Linked DNA regions of Labrys monachus. The protein of the gene in region 2 interacts with the protein of the main gene of each other region in a pairwise test. Links are inferred from orthologs where the notes say so. Each region holds a gene or a part of one and is shown on either strand. Other genes may lie near its edges.

Region 1 (6,506 bases), 3.1 Mb from region 2 along the record:
GAACATTATCGAGGGGCACGCAAGAGGAGGGAACCCATGCTCGCCCGTTTCGTCGAAGATATCGCTGCCCTGGCTTCCGTCAGCCTGTTTCTGATCATGTTCGCCATGTGGTCGGGCTTCTTCAGCGGCGTTTGAGGGTATTTATCCACATTTGTCCACAGGTCGTCCGCAGGCTCGGGGCCGCGCCACGGGCGTATCGCGGATGAGCTGGGGATCGCCGCGCCGGGACGATGGCTGGCCTTGCGGTCCCGTCGGAGGCATGGTTGCGTCCTGCCGTCGACGGGGCGCGGCGAATCGGATGACGGTCCGCCGCGGCGTGCCCCTCGATGTCACGCATGAGCGTCCGCCGGCGGGAGATGCCGGCCGGGCGCGGGGAATGCGGCAGCGGGCGAACGGAGGCATGATGGCGGACGACAAGGCTAGGCGCGGACCGGGCTTCGTGCATCTGCATGTCCGTTCCTCCTACTCTTTGCTCGAAGGGGCGATGAAGGTCGGGAAGATTTCCGATCTCGCCAAGGCGGACGGCATGCCGGCGGTGGCGCTGACCGATTCCAGCAACCTGTTCGGCGCGCTCGAATTCTCCGAAAAGCTCGCCGGCAGCGGCATCCAGCCGATCATGGGCCTGTCGCTGGCGGTGGATTTCGCCGATCGCGAGGACGCGGCGGACCGCCGCCCGATGCATCAGCGCCGCCTGCCGCGCCTCGTGCTGCTCGCGCAGAGCGAGGAGGGCTACGGCCATCTGATGGCCCTGTCCTCCCACAGCTACATGGACGCGGGGAGTGGGGCAGAGGCCCATGTCTCGTTCGACCGCCTGAGCGGCCTGGGCGGCGGCCTGATCGCCTTGACCGGCGGTCCGGGGGGGCCGGTGGACGGCGCCCTGCGCGACGGGCAGGATGCGCTCGCCGGGCTGAGGCTCGAACGTCTGGCCGGCCTTTTCGGCGACCGGCTCTATGTCGAGCTGCAGCGGCACGACACCGCGGAGGAACAGCAGGTCGAGGGCAGCCTCGTCGATCTGGCCTATGCGCGCGGCTTTCCGATCGTGGCGACCAACGAGGTCTATTTCGCGGCGCGCTCGGATCATGAATCCCATGATGCGCTCCTGGCCATCGCCGAGGGCCGCATCCTCGCCGAGACGGACCGGCGCCGGGTGACCGCGCAGCATTATTTCAAGACCCGTTCCGAGATGATGTCCCTGTTCAGGGATTTGCCGGAAGCTATCGACAACACGATAGAAATCGCCAAGCGCTGCGCCTTCCGGGTGCGCACGCGCAAGCCTATCCTGCCGCGATTCTCGACCAGTGTGGACGAGAACGGGCAGCCGGTCGACGAAGCCGTCGAATTGCGCCGCCAGGCCGTGGAGGGGCTGCAGGCCCGCCTTGCGGCGCACGGGCCGGCCGCGGGGCTCGCCGTGGATGACTACTCGAAGCGCCTCGACTTCGAACTGTCGATCATCGAGCGCATGAAGTTTCCGGGCTACTTCCTCATCGTGTCCGACTTCATCAAGCACGCCAAGTCCAAGGGCATCCCGGTCGGTCCCGGACGCGGCTCGGGCGCCGGTTCGCTCGTCGCCTACTCCCTCACCATCACGGACCTCGATCCCCTGCGCTTCGGGCTGTTGTTCGAGCGTTTCCTCAACCCCGAGCGTATTTCGATGCCGGACTTCGACATCGATTTCTGTCAGGATCGGCGCGACGAGGTCATCCGCTACGTGCAGGAGAAGTACGGCGAGGACCGGGTGGCGCAGATCATCACCTTCGGTTCGCTGCAGGCCCGCGGCGTGATGCGCGACGTCGGCCGGACGCTCGAGATGGGCTATGGCCAGGTCGACAAGCTCTGCAAGCTCGTGCCGCAGAACCCGGCCAATCCGGTGACCCTTTCGAAGGCGATCGAGGACGAGCCGAAGCTGCGCGAATCGGCCAAGGACGACCCCACCGTCGAGCGCATGCTCGGCATCGCCCAGAAGCTGGAGGGGCTCTATCGCCACGCATCCACCCACGCCGCCGGCGTGGTGATCGGCGACCGGCCCCTGATCGAGCTGGTGCCGCTCTATCACGATCCGAAGACCGCGATGCCGATGCCGGCCACCCAGTTCAACATGAAATGGATCGAGCAGGCCGGCCTGGTCAAGTTCGACTTTCTCGGCCTGAAGACGCTGACGGTGCTGCAGCGCGCCGTGATGTTCCTGGCCCAGCGCGGCATCACGCTCGATCTCGCCAGCGTACCGCTCGACGACGTGCGCAGCTACCAGATGCTCGGGCGGGGCGAGACGGTCGGCGTGTTCCAGGTTGAAAGCGCGGGCATGCGCAAGGCCCTGCTCGACATGAATGCGGACCGGTTCGAGGACATCATCGCCCTCGTGGCGCTCTACCGCCCGGGCCCGATGGCCAACATCCCCGTCTATAATGCCCGCAAGAAAGGTCTCGAAGAACCCGACTATATGCTCGACCAGCTCAAGCCCGCGCTGGAGGAGACCTATGGCGTCATCATCTATCAGGAACAGGTGATGCAGATCGCGCAGATCCTGTCGGGCTATACGCTCGGCGAGGCAGACATGCTGCGCCGCGCCATGGGCAAGAAGATCAAGGCCGAAATGGATGCGCAGCGCGCCCGTTTCGTCACCGGCGCGGTCGAACGGGGCACCTCCAAGGCGAAGGCGGACGAAATCTTCGACTATCTCGCCAAATTCGCCGATTACGGCTTCAACAAGAGCCACGCCGCGGCTTATGCGCTGGTTTCCTACCATACCGCCTATCTTAAGGCGAACTACCCGGTCGAGTTCATGGCCGCCTCGATGTCGCTCGACATGTCGAACACCGACAAGCTCGCGGAGTTCCGCCTCGAGGCCCGGCGGCTCGGCATCAAGGTCGAGCCGCCCTCCGTCAACCGTTCGGGCCCCGATTTCGAAGTGCATGACGGAGCCATCCGTTACGCGCTGGGGGCCGTGAAGGGCGTCGGCATGGCGGCCATGCAGCGTCTCGTCGAGATCCGCGGCGACCGTCCCTTCTTCGATCTCGGGGACTTTGCCAGGCGCATCGATCCCAAGGCCATCAACAAGCGCATCCTCGAAAGCCTGGCGGCGGCGGGCGCCTTCGACGAGTTCGACCGGGACCGTGCCCGCGTCACCGCCTCGATCGACGCCATCATGGCGCAGGCGCAGCGCGCCCATGCCGAGAAGCATGACGGCCAGTCCGACATGTTCGGGGCTTCCGCGGCGCCGGAACCGCTGAAGGGAACCGTCGTCGAGCCGTGGGAGCCCTCCGAGCGCCTCCAGCGCGAATTCGATGCCATCGGGTTCTTCCTGTCGGGCCACCCCCTCGATTCCTATACGACGGCGCTGGAGCGGCTGCAGGTGCCGTCCTGGGCCCAGTTCGTCCAGAAGGTGAAGCAGGGCGCGACGGCAGGGCGTCTTGCGGCGACGGTGCTCTCGAAGTCCGAACGCAAGACCCGCACCGGGTCGAAGATGGGAGTGATCCTCCTGTCGGATGCGTCCGGGCAGTTCGAGGCGGTGATCTTCTCGGAGGGGCTGGCGCAATATCGCGATCTCCTGGAGCCCGGCACGGCGGTGCTGATCACCGTGCAGGCCGCCTATGAAGGGGACGATGTGCGCATCCGCATCGTAACGGCCGAGAGGCTCGACGCCGCCGCCGCCAAGACCCAGCGCGGCATCAAGGTCTTCGTACAGGGGGAGCAGGCCCTGGAATCGGTCGCCAAGCGCCTCGGCCAGCGCGGGGAAGGAGAGGTGTTCCTGATCCTGCAGATCGAGGCCGGCCAACGGGAGGTCGAGCTGAGATTGCCCGGCCGCTTTCTCGTCACGCCCCAGATCGCCGGCGCCATCAAGGCCATTCCGGGCGTCGCGACCGTGCAGCAGCTGTAGCCTTCGGGGAGGGAACGCGTTTTACTCGCATCGCGGGCGTCAGCCCATAGGCGCTGCGATTAAGAGGAAGAGGCCCAGTTTTGTCATATCCGGGGCTTGGTCCCGGGTATCCAGACTTGGTGCAGAATGGGGACAGGCGGCCCGAGTGGATTGCCGGACAAGCCCGGCAATGACAAACCCCGAACCGGTACGGGCCCAGAATCGCGTTGTCTTACCGCATGGGCGTCTCGCCGCCTCTTTCTCTCCGTCCCGCGCCGAAGGCCGTGCGCCAGGAGGCGGAAGCCCCCGAAATCGGTGCGTTTCATGTTCCGGGCTTGCGCATTTGCTCCGCTGCCCGTATAGAGCGCGCCATTCCACACGCGGACGAAGCGGCTAGCCGCTCCGGTGCCGTGTCTTGCTTTGCCCGGAACCGTCCGGGAGGCAGGCACGGTGGATGTCCGCGGAGGTTCTTCAACCGGGGTCAAACCAACATGGCATTGCCAGATTTCTCTATGCGCCAGCTGCTCGAAGCCGGCGCCCATTTCGGCCACCAGTCGCATCGCTGGAATCCGAAGATGAGTCCGTATCTCTTCGGCGTCCGCAACGGCATTCACATCATCGATCTCGCCCAGACGGTCCCCGCGCTGCACCGCGCGCTGCAGGCGGTCTCGGACACGGTCGCGCGTGGCGGCCGCGTGCTCTTCGTCGGCACCAAGCGCCAGGCGCAGGACGCCGTCGCCGATGCGGCCCGCCGTTCGGCGCAGTATTACGTCAATTCGCGCTGGCTCGGCGGCACGCTGACCAATTGGAAGACGATCTCCAATTCGATCCAGCGGCTTCGCAAGCTCGACGAGCTTCTGTCCGGCGGTGCGCAGCAGGGCTACACCAAGAAGGAACGCCTCGACCTGACCCGCGAGAAGGACAAGCTCGAGCGGGCGCTGGGCGGCATCAAGGACATGGGCGGCACGCCCGACCTCATCTTCATCATCGATACCAACAAGGAAGACATTGCGATCAAGGAAGCGCGCCGCCTGAACATTCCGGTGGCCGCCATCCTCGATTCCAACTCGAATCCCGACGGCATCACCTTCCCGATTCCGGCCAATGACGATGCCGGCCGCGCCCTGTCGCTCTATTGCGACCTCGTCGCCCGCGCCGCCCTCGATGGCATTTCGCGCGCCCATGGCGACCTCGGCATCGATATCGGCGAGGCGGCCGAGCCGGTCGTCGAGGAATTGCCGGCCGTCGACGATACGGTCTCCGGCGAGGCGTTCGAACTGCTCACCGCTCCCCGCGGCGCGCCGGACGATCTCTCCAAGCTGACGGGCGTCGGCCCCCAGCTCGAGAAGAAGCTGAACGAAGGCGGGTTGTGGCATTACTGGCAGTTCGCCGCCATGACGCCCGAGGACGTGGCCAAGGTCGATGCGGATCTCAAGCTCAACGGCCGCATCGAGCGCGATGGCTGGGTGGAGCTCGCCCGCAATCTCGTCGCAGGCGCCTGATCCCTGCAAGCCTGCGCTGCAGGCCTGGGGGCCTGCGCTTCGGCGCGGGCCTTCCTATATGATACAAACACGGCCCGGCCGCTCGCCTTCCGATTGTTACATTGGAATGGTAAGCGCCGGGCCGCTTCCCATCACCGGACTCCGTCCGGAATTCCGAACGAGGTATCGTCCTATGTCGAACATTACCGCCGCCATGGTGAAGGACCTGCGCGAACAGACCGGCGCGGGCATGATGGATTGCAAAGCTGCGTTGACCGAAACGGCTGGCGATCTCGAAGCTGCCGTGGACTGGCTGCGTAAGAAGGGGCTTTCGAAGGCTGCCAAGAAGGCCGGCCGCGTGGCTGCCGAGGGCCTGGTTGCCGTCGTCGTCGACGGTGCCCGCGGCGTGGCCGTGGAAGTCAATTCGGAGACCGATTTCGTCGCGCGCAACCCCGAATTCCAGGATCTCGTGTCCGGTATCGCCGGCGTCGCCCTGAAGGTCGGCAGCGATGTGGAAGCCATCAAGGCCGCTGCATGGAGCGATGGCGGCTCGGTTGCCGACAAGATCGCCAGCACCGTCGCCAAGATCGGCGAGCACATGTCGCTGCGCCGCGCCGCGCTGCTGTCGGTGGAGCAGGGCGCCCTGGCGACCTATGTCCATAACCCGGTTGCGCCGAACAAGGGCCGCATCGGCGTGGTGGTCGCCCTCGAATCGGCCGGCAATACCGAGAAGCTGGCGGAACTCGGCCGGCAGATCGCCATGCATGTGGCTTCGGCCAATCCGCTGGCCGTCGACGCCTCCGGGGTCGATGCCGCGACGGTCGAGCGCGAGAAGACCATTCTCGCCGAGAAATACCGCGAGCAGGGCAAGCCTGAGGCGGCGATCGCCAAGATCGTCGAGAGCGGCATCAAGACCTACTTCAAGGAAGTGACCCTTCTCGACCAGCCCTTCATCTTCGAGCCTTCGAAGTCCGTCGGGCAGGCGATCAAGGAGAGCGAAGGCGCCGCAGGCGGGCCGATCAAGGTCGCCGGCTTCATCCGCTACGCCCTCGGTGAGGGCATCGAGAAGCAGGAGAGCGATTTCGCCGCCGAGGTGGCCGCCCAGGCGGGCCACGCGGCCGCCTGAGGCCTGCTCAGGACAATCATCCCGCCGGCCATGTTTTGGCCGCGCG
Region 2 (3,387 bases):
GAGCCATATCCCGCATCCCGGCGAAACCGTGCTGTGCGACGGCTATTTCATGGTGCCGGGGGGCAAGGGCGCCAACCAGGCCGTGGCGGCGGCGCGGGCCGGCTCGAAGACCGCCATTATCGGATCGCGCGGCAATGACGGCTTCGCCGATCTCGCCGTCTCCGTGATGGCGGAGGCGGGCGTCGACATTTCCGCGCTCCGCCGCACCGGGCGCCCGACCGCCGTCGCCCTCATCACCGTCGAGGAGAGCGGCGAGAACGCCATCGTCGTCGCCTCCGGCGCCAACCAGCTCACCGATGCGACGCAGCTGGAGGCCTATCCGCTGGCGAAGGGCGACATCGTCCTGCTGCAGCGGGAAATCCGCGACAGCGAGAACTTCGCCGCCATCGCCCAGGCCAAGGCGCGCGGGGCGCGCGTCATCCTCAACGTCGCGCCGGCCGGGCCCATTCCCGCCGACATGCTGCGGCTGCTCGACGATCTCGTCGTCAACGAACACGAGGCGCTGGTCGTGGCGCGGGCCGCCGGCATCGACGTCGCCGATCCCGAGGAGGCCGTCAGGCTGATCAGCGAGCGCTTCGGCTGTGCCGCCATCGTGACGCTCGGCGCCGACGGCGTCGTCGGCTGGATCGACGGCGTGCGCCGGTCGGCTCCCGCCCTGAAGATCGTACCGGTCGACACCACGGCCGCCGGCGACACCTTCACCGGCGCCTATGCCGCCGCGCTCGAGCAGGGCTTCGGCTTCACCGAGGCGCTCGCCCGCGGAGCGGCTGCCGGCTCCCTCGCCTGCACGCGGCCGGGCGCGCAGTCCAGCATTCCCACCAAGGCCGAAATCGACGAAAACACCCGGGGCCTTTCGGCCTGAGCCCCATCCGGCGACGGCATCGGGCCGGCGGCCTCCGCCGACGGCCCGCAATCGCGCTTGTTCCGCCTGCGCCGGCATGGTACCCGCGCTCGAACCTTCCGAACCATCTTCCAAGGCAGCGGCGATACGTCGCGAGACAGGGAAACGACAATGGCGACCGAACCGCAGAACTCCAACGGCCCCGACCAGGGCCAGGAAATCCAGCCCTCCATCAATGTGCTGGCGCAGTACATCAAGGACCTGTCCTTCGAGAACCCGAACGCGCCGCGCTCGCTCGGCAACATGCAGAACTCGCCGCAGATCAGCCTGACGGTGAACGTGAACGGCAAGCCGCTCGGCGGCGCCGATTATGAAGTCGAGCTGTCGATCGAGGGCGGCGCCGGCGAAGGCGCGGGCACGCTGTTCAAGTTCGAGCTGCTCTACGGCGCGGTGATTCGCCTCGCCGGCATTCCCGACGACAACGTCCATGCGATGGTGATGATCGAAGGCCCGCGCCTGCTCTTCCCCTTCGCCCGCCAGATCATCGCCGACGCCACCCGCAATGGCGGCTTCCCGCCGCTGATGATCGACCCGATCGACTTCGTCGCCCTCTACCGCAACCGTCTCGCCCAGGTGCCGCCGGCCGCCGGCCAGGCCTGAGGCGACGCCCGATTTCCCCTTCCCCCCGCCGGGGAAGGGGTTGGAGGGTCGCCGTGCCTCTGCCCGCCTCGCCCGTGATCCCTCCCGGCCCCGAGAGGCAGGCGTCGCGCGTGCGGCCTTGAAGTGCTTTGTGCCGCCTATCGCCATGAGCGCAGCGCCTCGTGTGCGCTGAAGGCTGGCCCCTTTGTTCAGGCGTATTTCTTCCAGATCGCGTTGTCGCCGAGCGCCGCGACGAAGGCTTCGTGCGCGGCGAGTTCCGCCGCCAGCAGGCGCGAGGGCAGCGGGACCGGCCGCGGCCCGGCCGCCCCGGCGATGGCGCGCGCGACGACGGCCGCGGACGCCGTGGCGAGACCGAGCGTCGTCTGCCGCCCCCCGGTCAGCTCGATATAGACCTCGGCCAGGATCTCGGCGTCGAGAAGGGCCCCGTGCTTGACGCGCTTCGAGTTGTCGATGCCGTAGCGCTGGCACAATTCGTCGAGCGAGGCGCGGGCGCCGGGGTGCTTGCGGCGGGCCATGGCGAGGGTATCGATGACCCGGTCCATCGGCAGCACGGCCTGATTGACGCGCTTCAGCTCGGCGTTGAGGAATCGCATGTCGAAGCCGGCATTGTGGATGACCAGATGCGCCTCGCCGACGAAGGCGACGAACTCCCCGGCGAGTTCCTTGAAAAGCGGCTTGTCCGACAGGAATTCCTTCGACAGCCCGTGCACGGCGAAGGCTTCCTGCGGCATGTCGCGTTCAGGATTGAAATATCGGTGCCAGGTCACGCCGGTCGGGAGGCGGTCGATCATCTCGATGCAGCCGATCTCGACCAGCCGGTGCCCCTCATTGGGGTCGAGGCCCGTGGTTTCGGTATCGAGGATGATTTCACGCATGGCGACTCACAGGGTCGATGACAGGGCCGCTATTATGGCAGCGACCTGCGCCTCGGCAAAGACGAGGCCTCGGCTGCTGTCGATGAGAAAATGGGCGCGACGGCGCTTTTCCACATCGGGGATCTGGCGCCCGAGGATGGCGGCATAGCGCCGCTCGTCCATGCCCGGCCGGGCCATGACGCGCTCGCGCTGGATCCAGGCCGGCGCGGTGACGACGGCGACCGCACGGCAGCGCCGGTCTGCGCCCGTCTCGAACAGCAGGGGGATGTCGAGCACCACGAGCCTGGCCCCCTTCTGCCGGGCAGCCTCGATGAAGTCGCGCTCGGCCCGCTGCACCAGCGGATGCACGAGATCCTCCAGGCGCTTCATCGCTTCGCCGCTGCCGAACACCCTCTGACCGAGCCGCAGCCTGTCGATGGCGCCATCGACGACGACGCCCGGAAATGCCGCCTCGACCGTGGCGACGGCGGGGCCGGCATAGAGCCGGTGAACCGTGGCGTCGGCATCGTGCACCGCGACGCCACGGGCCCTGAACATGGCCGCCGTCGCCGACTTGCCCATGCCGATCGATCCGGTGAGGCCGAGGATGAAGGTCACGGCAGATCGCTCCTCTTTAGCCGGCAAACGAAGCATAGCGTCGGCCCGCGAGCCGGTCAGCTCGCTTCGATGTCGGCGATGATCAGGGCCCGCAATTCCTCACTGACGACCGGCCTGACGCCGAACCAGCGTTCGAAGCCGGACACCGCCTGATGCAGCAGCATGCCGAGGCCGTCGACCGTGCGGTAGCCCGCGCGGCGGGCCTTCGCCAGCAGCGGCGTCTCCAGCGGCACATAGACGATGTCGGTCACGAGCGCTGCCCCGGGCAGACGCGAAAGATCGATGTCGAGCGGCGGCTGCCCCTTCATGCCGAGCGAAGTGGTATTGACGAGCAGATCGGCGCCCGCCAGGGCGTCCTCCATCGCCTGCCACGATAGGACACGTATTTTCGGACCGAAATGAGACGCGAGCGTC

What was found. Proteins that work in one complex are often made in the same cells at the same time.
Region 1: the proteins of dnaQ (region 2) and dnaE interact in binary tests that used the Escherichia coli proteins (3 or more experiments, as listed by UniProt). The link is inferred for Labrys monachus from one-to-one orthologs.

The regions. Positions count from the first base shown.
Region 1 is NZ_JAUSVK010000001.1:3,315,197-3,321,702, reverse strand. Bases 1-4,074 are described here. They hold dnaE (DNA polymerase III subunit alpha), read left to right. Parts: upstream 1-400; coding sequence 401-3,874; downstream 3,875-4,074. Also shown: J3R73_RS15035 (30S ribosomal protein S2), read left to right, coding at 4,345-5,355; tsf (translation elongation factor Ts), read left to right, coding at 5,528-6,460. UniProt on the Escherichia coli protein: DNA polymerase III is a complex, multichain enzyme responsible for most of the replicative synthesis in bacteria. This DNA polymerase also exhibits 3' to 5' exonuclease activity. The alpha chain is the DNA polymerase catalytic subunit.
Region 2 is NZ_JAUSVK010000001.1:6,383,673-6,387,059, forward strand. Bases 534-3,387 are described here. They hold dnaQ (DNA polymerase III subunit epsilon), read right to left. Parts: upstream 2,377-3,387; coding sequence 1,690-2,376; downstream 534-1,689. Other genes in these bases: J3R73_RS29085 (ribokinase), read left to right, coding at 534-862; secB (protein-export chaperone SecB), read left to right, coding at 1,013-1,501; coaE (dephospho-CoA kinase), read right to left, coding at 2,383-3,009; J3R73_RS29105 (shikimate dehydrogenase), read right to left, coding at 3,030-3,387. Outside these bases: more of J3R73_RS29085, read left to right, coding at 1-533. UniProt on the Escherichia coli protein: DNA polymerase III is a complex, multichain enzyme responsible for most of the replicative synthesis in bacteria. The epsilon subunit contain the editing function and is a proofreading 3'-5' exonuclease.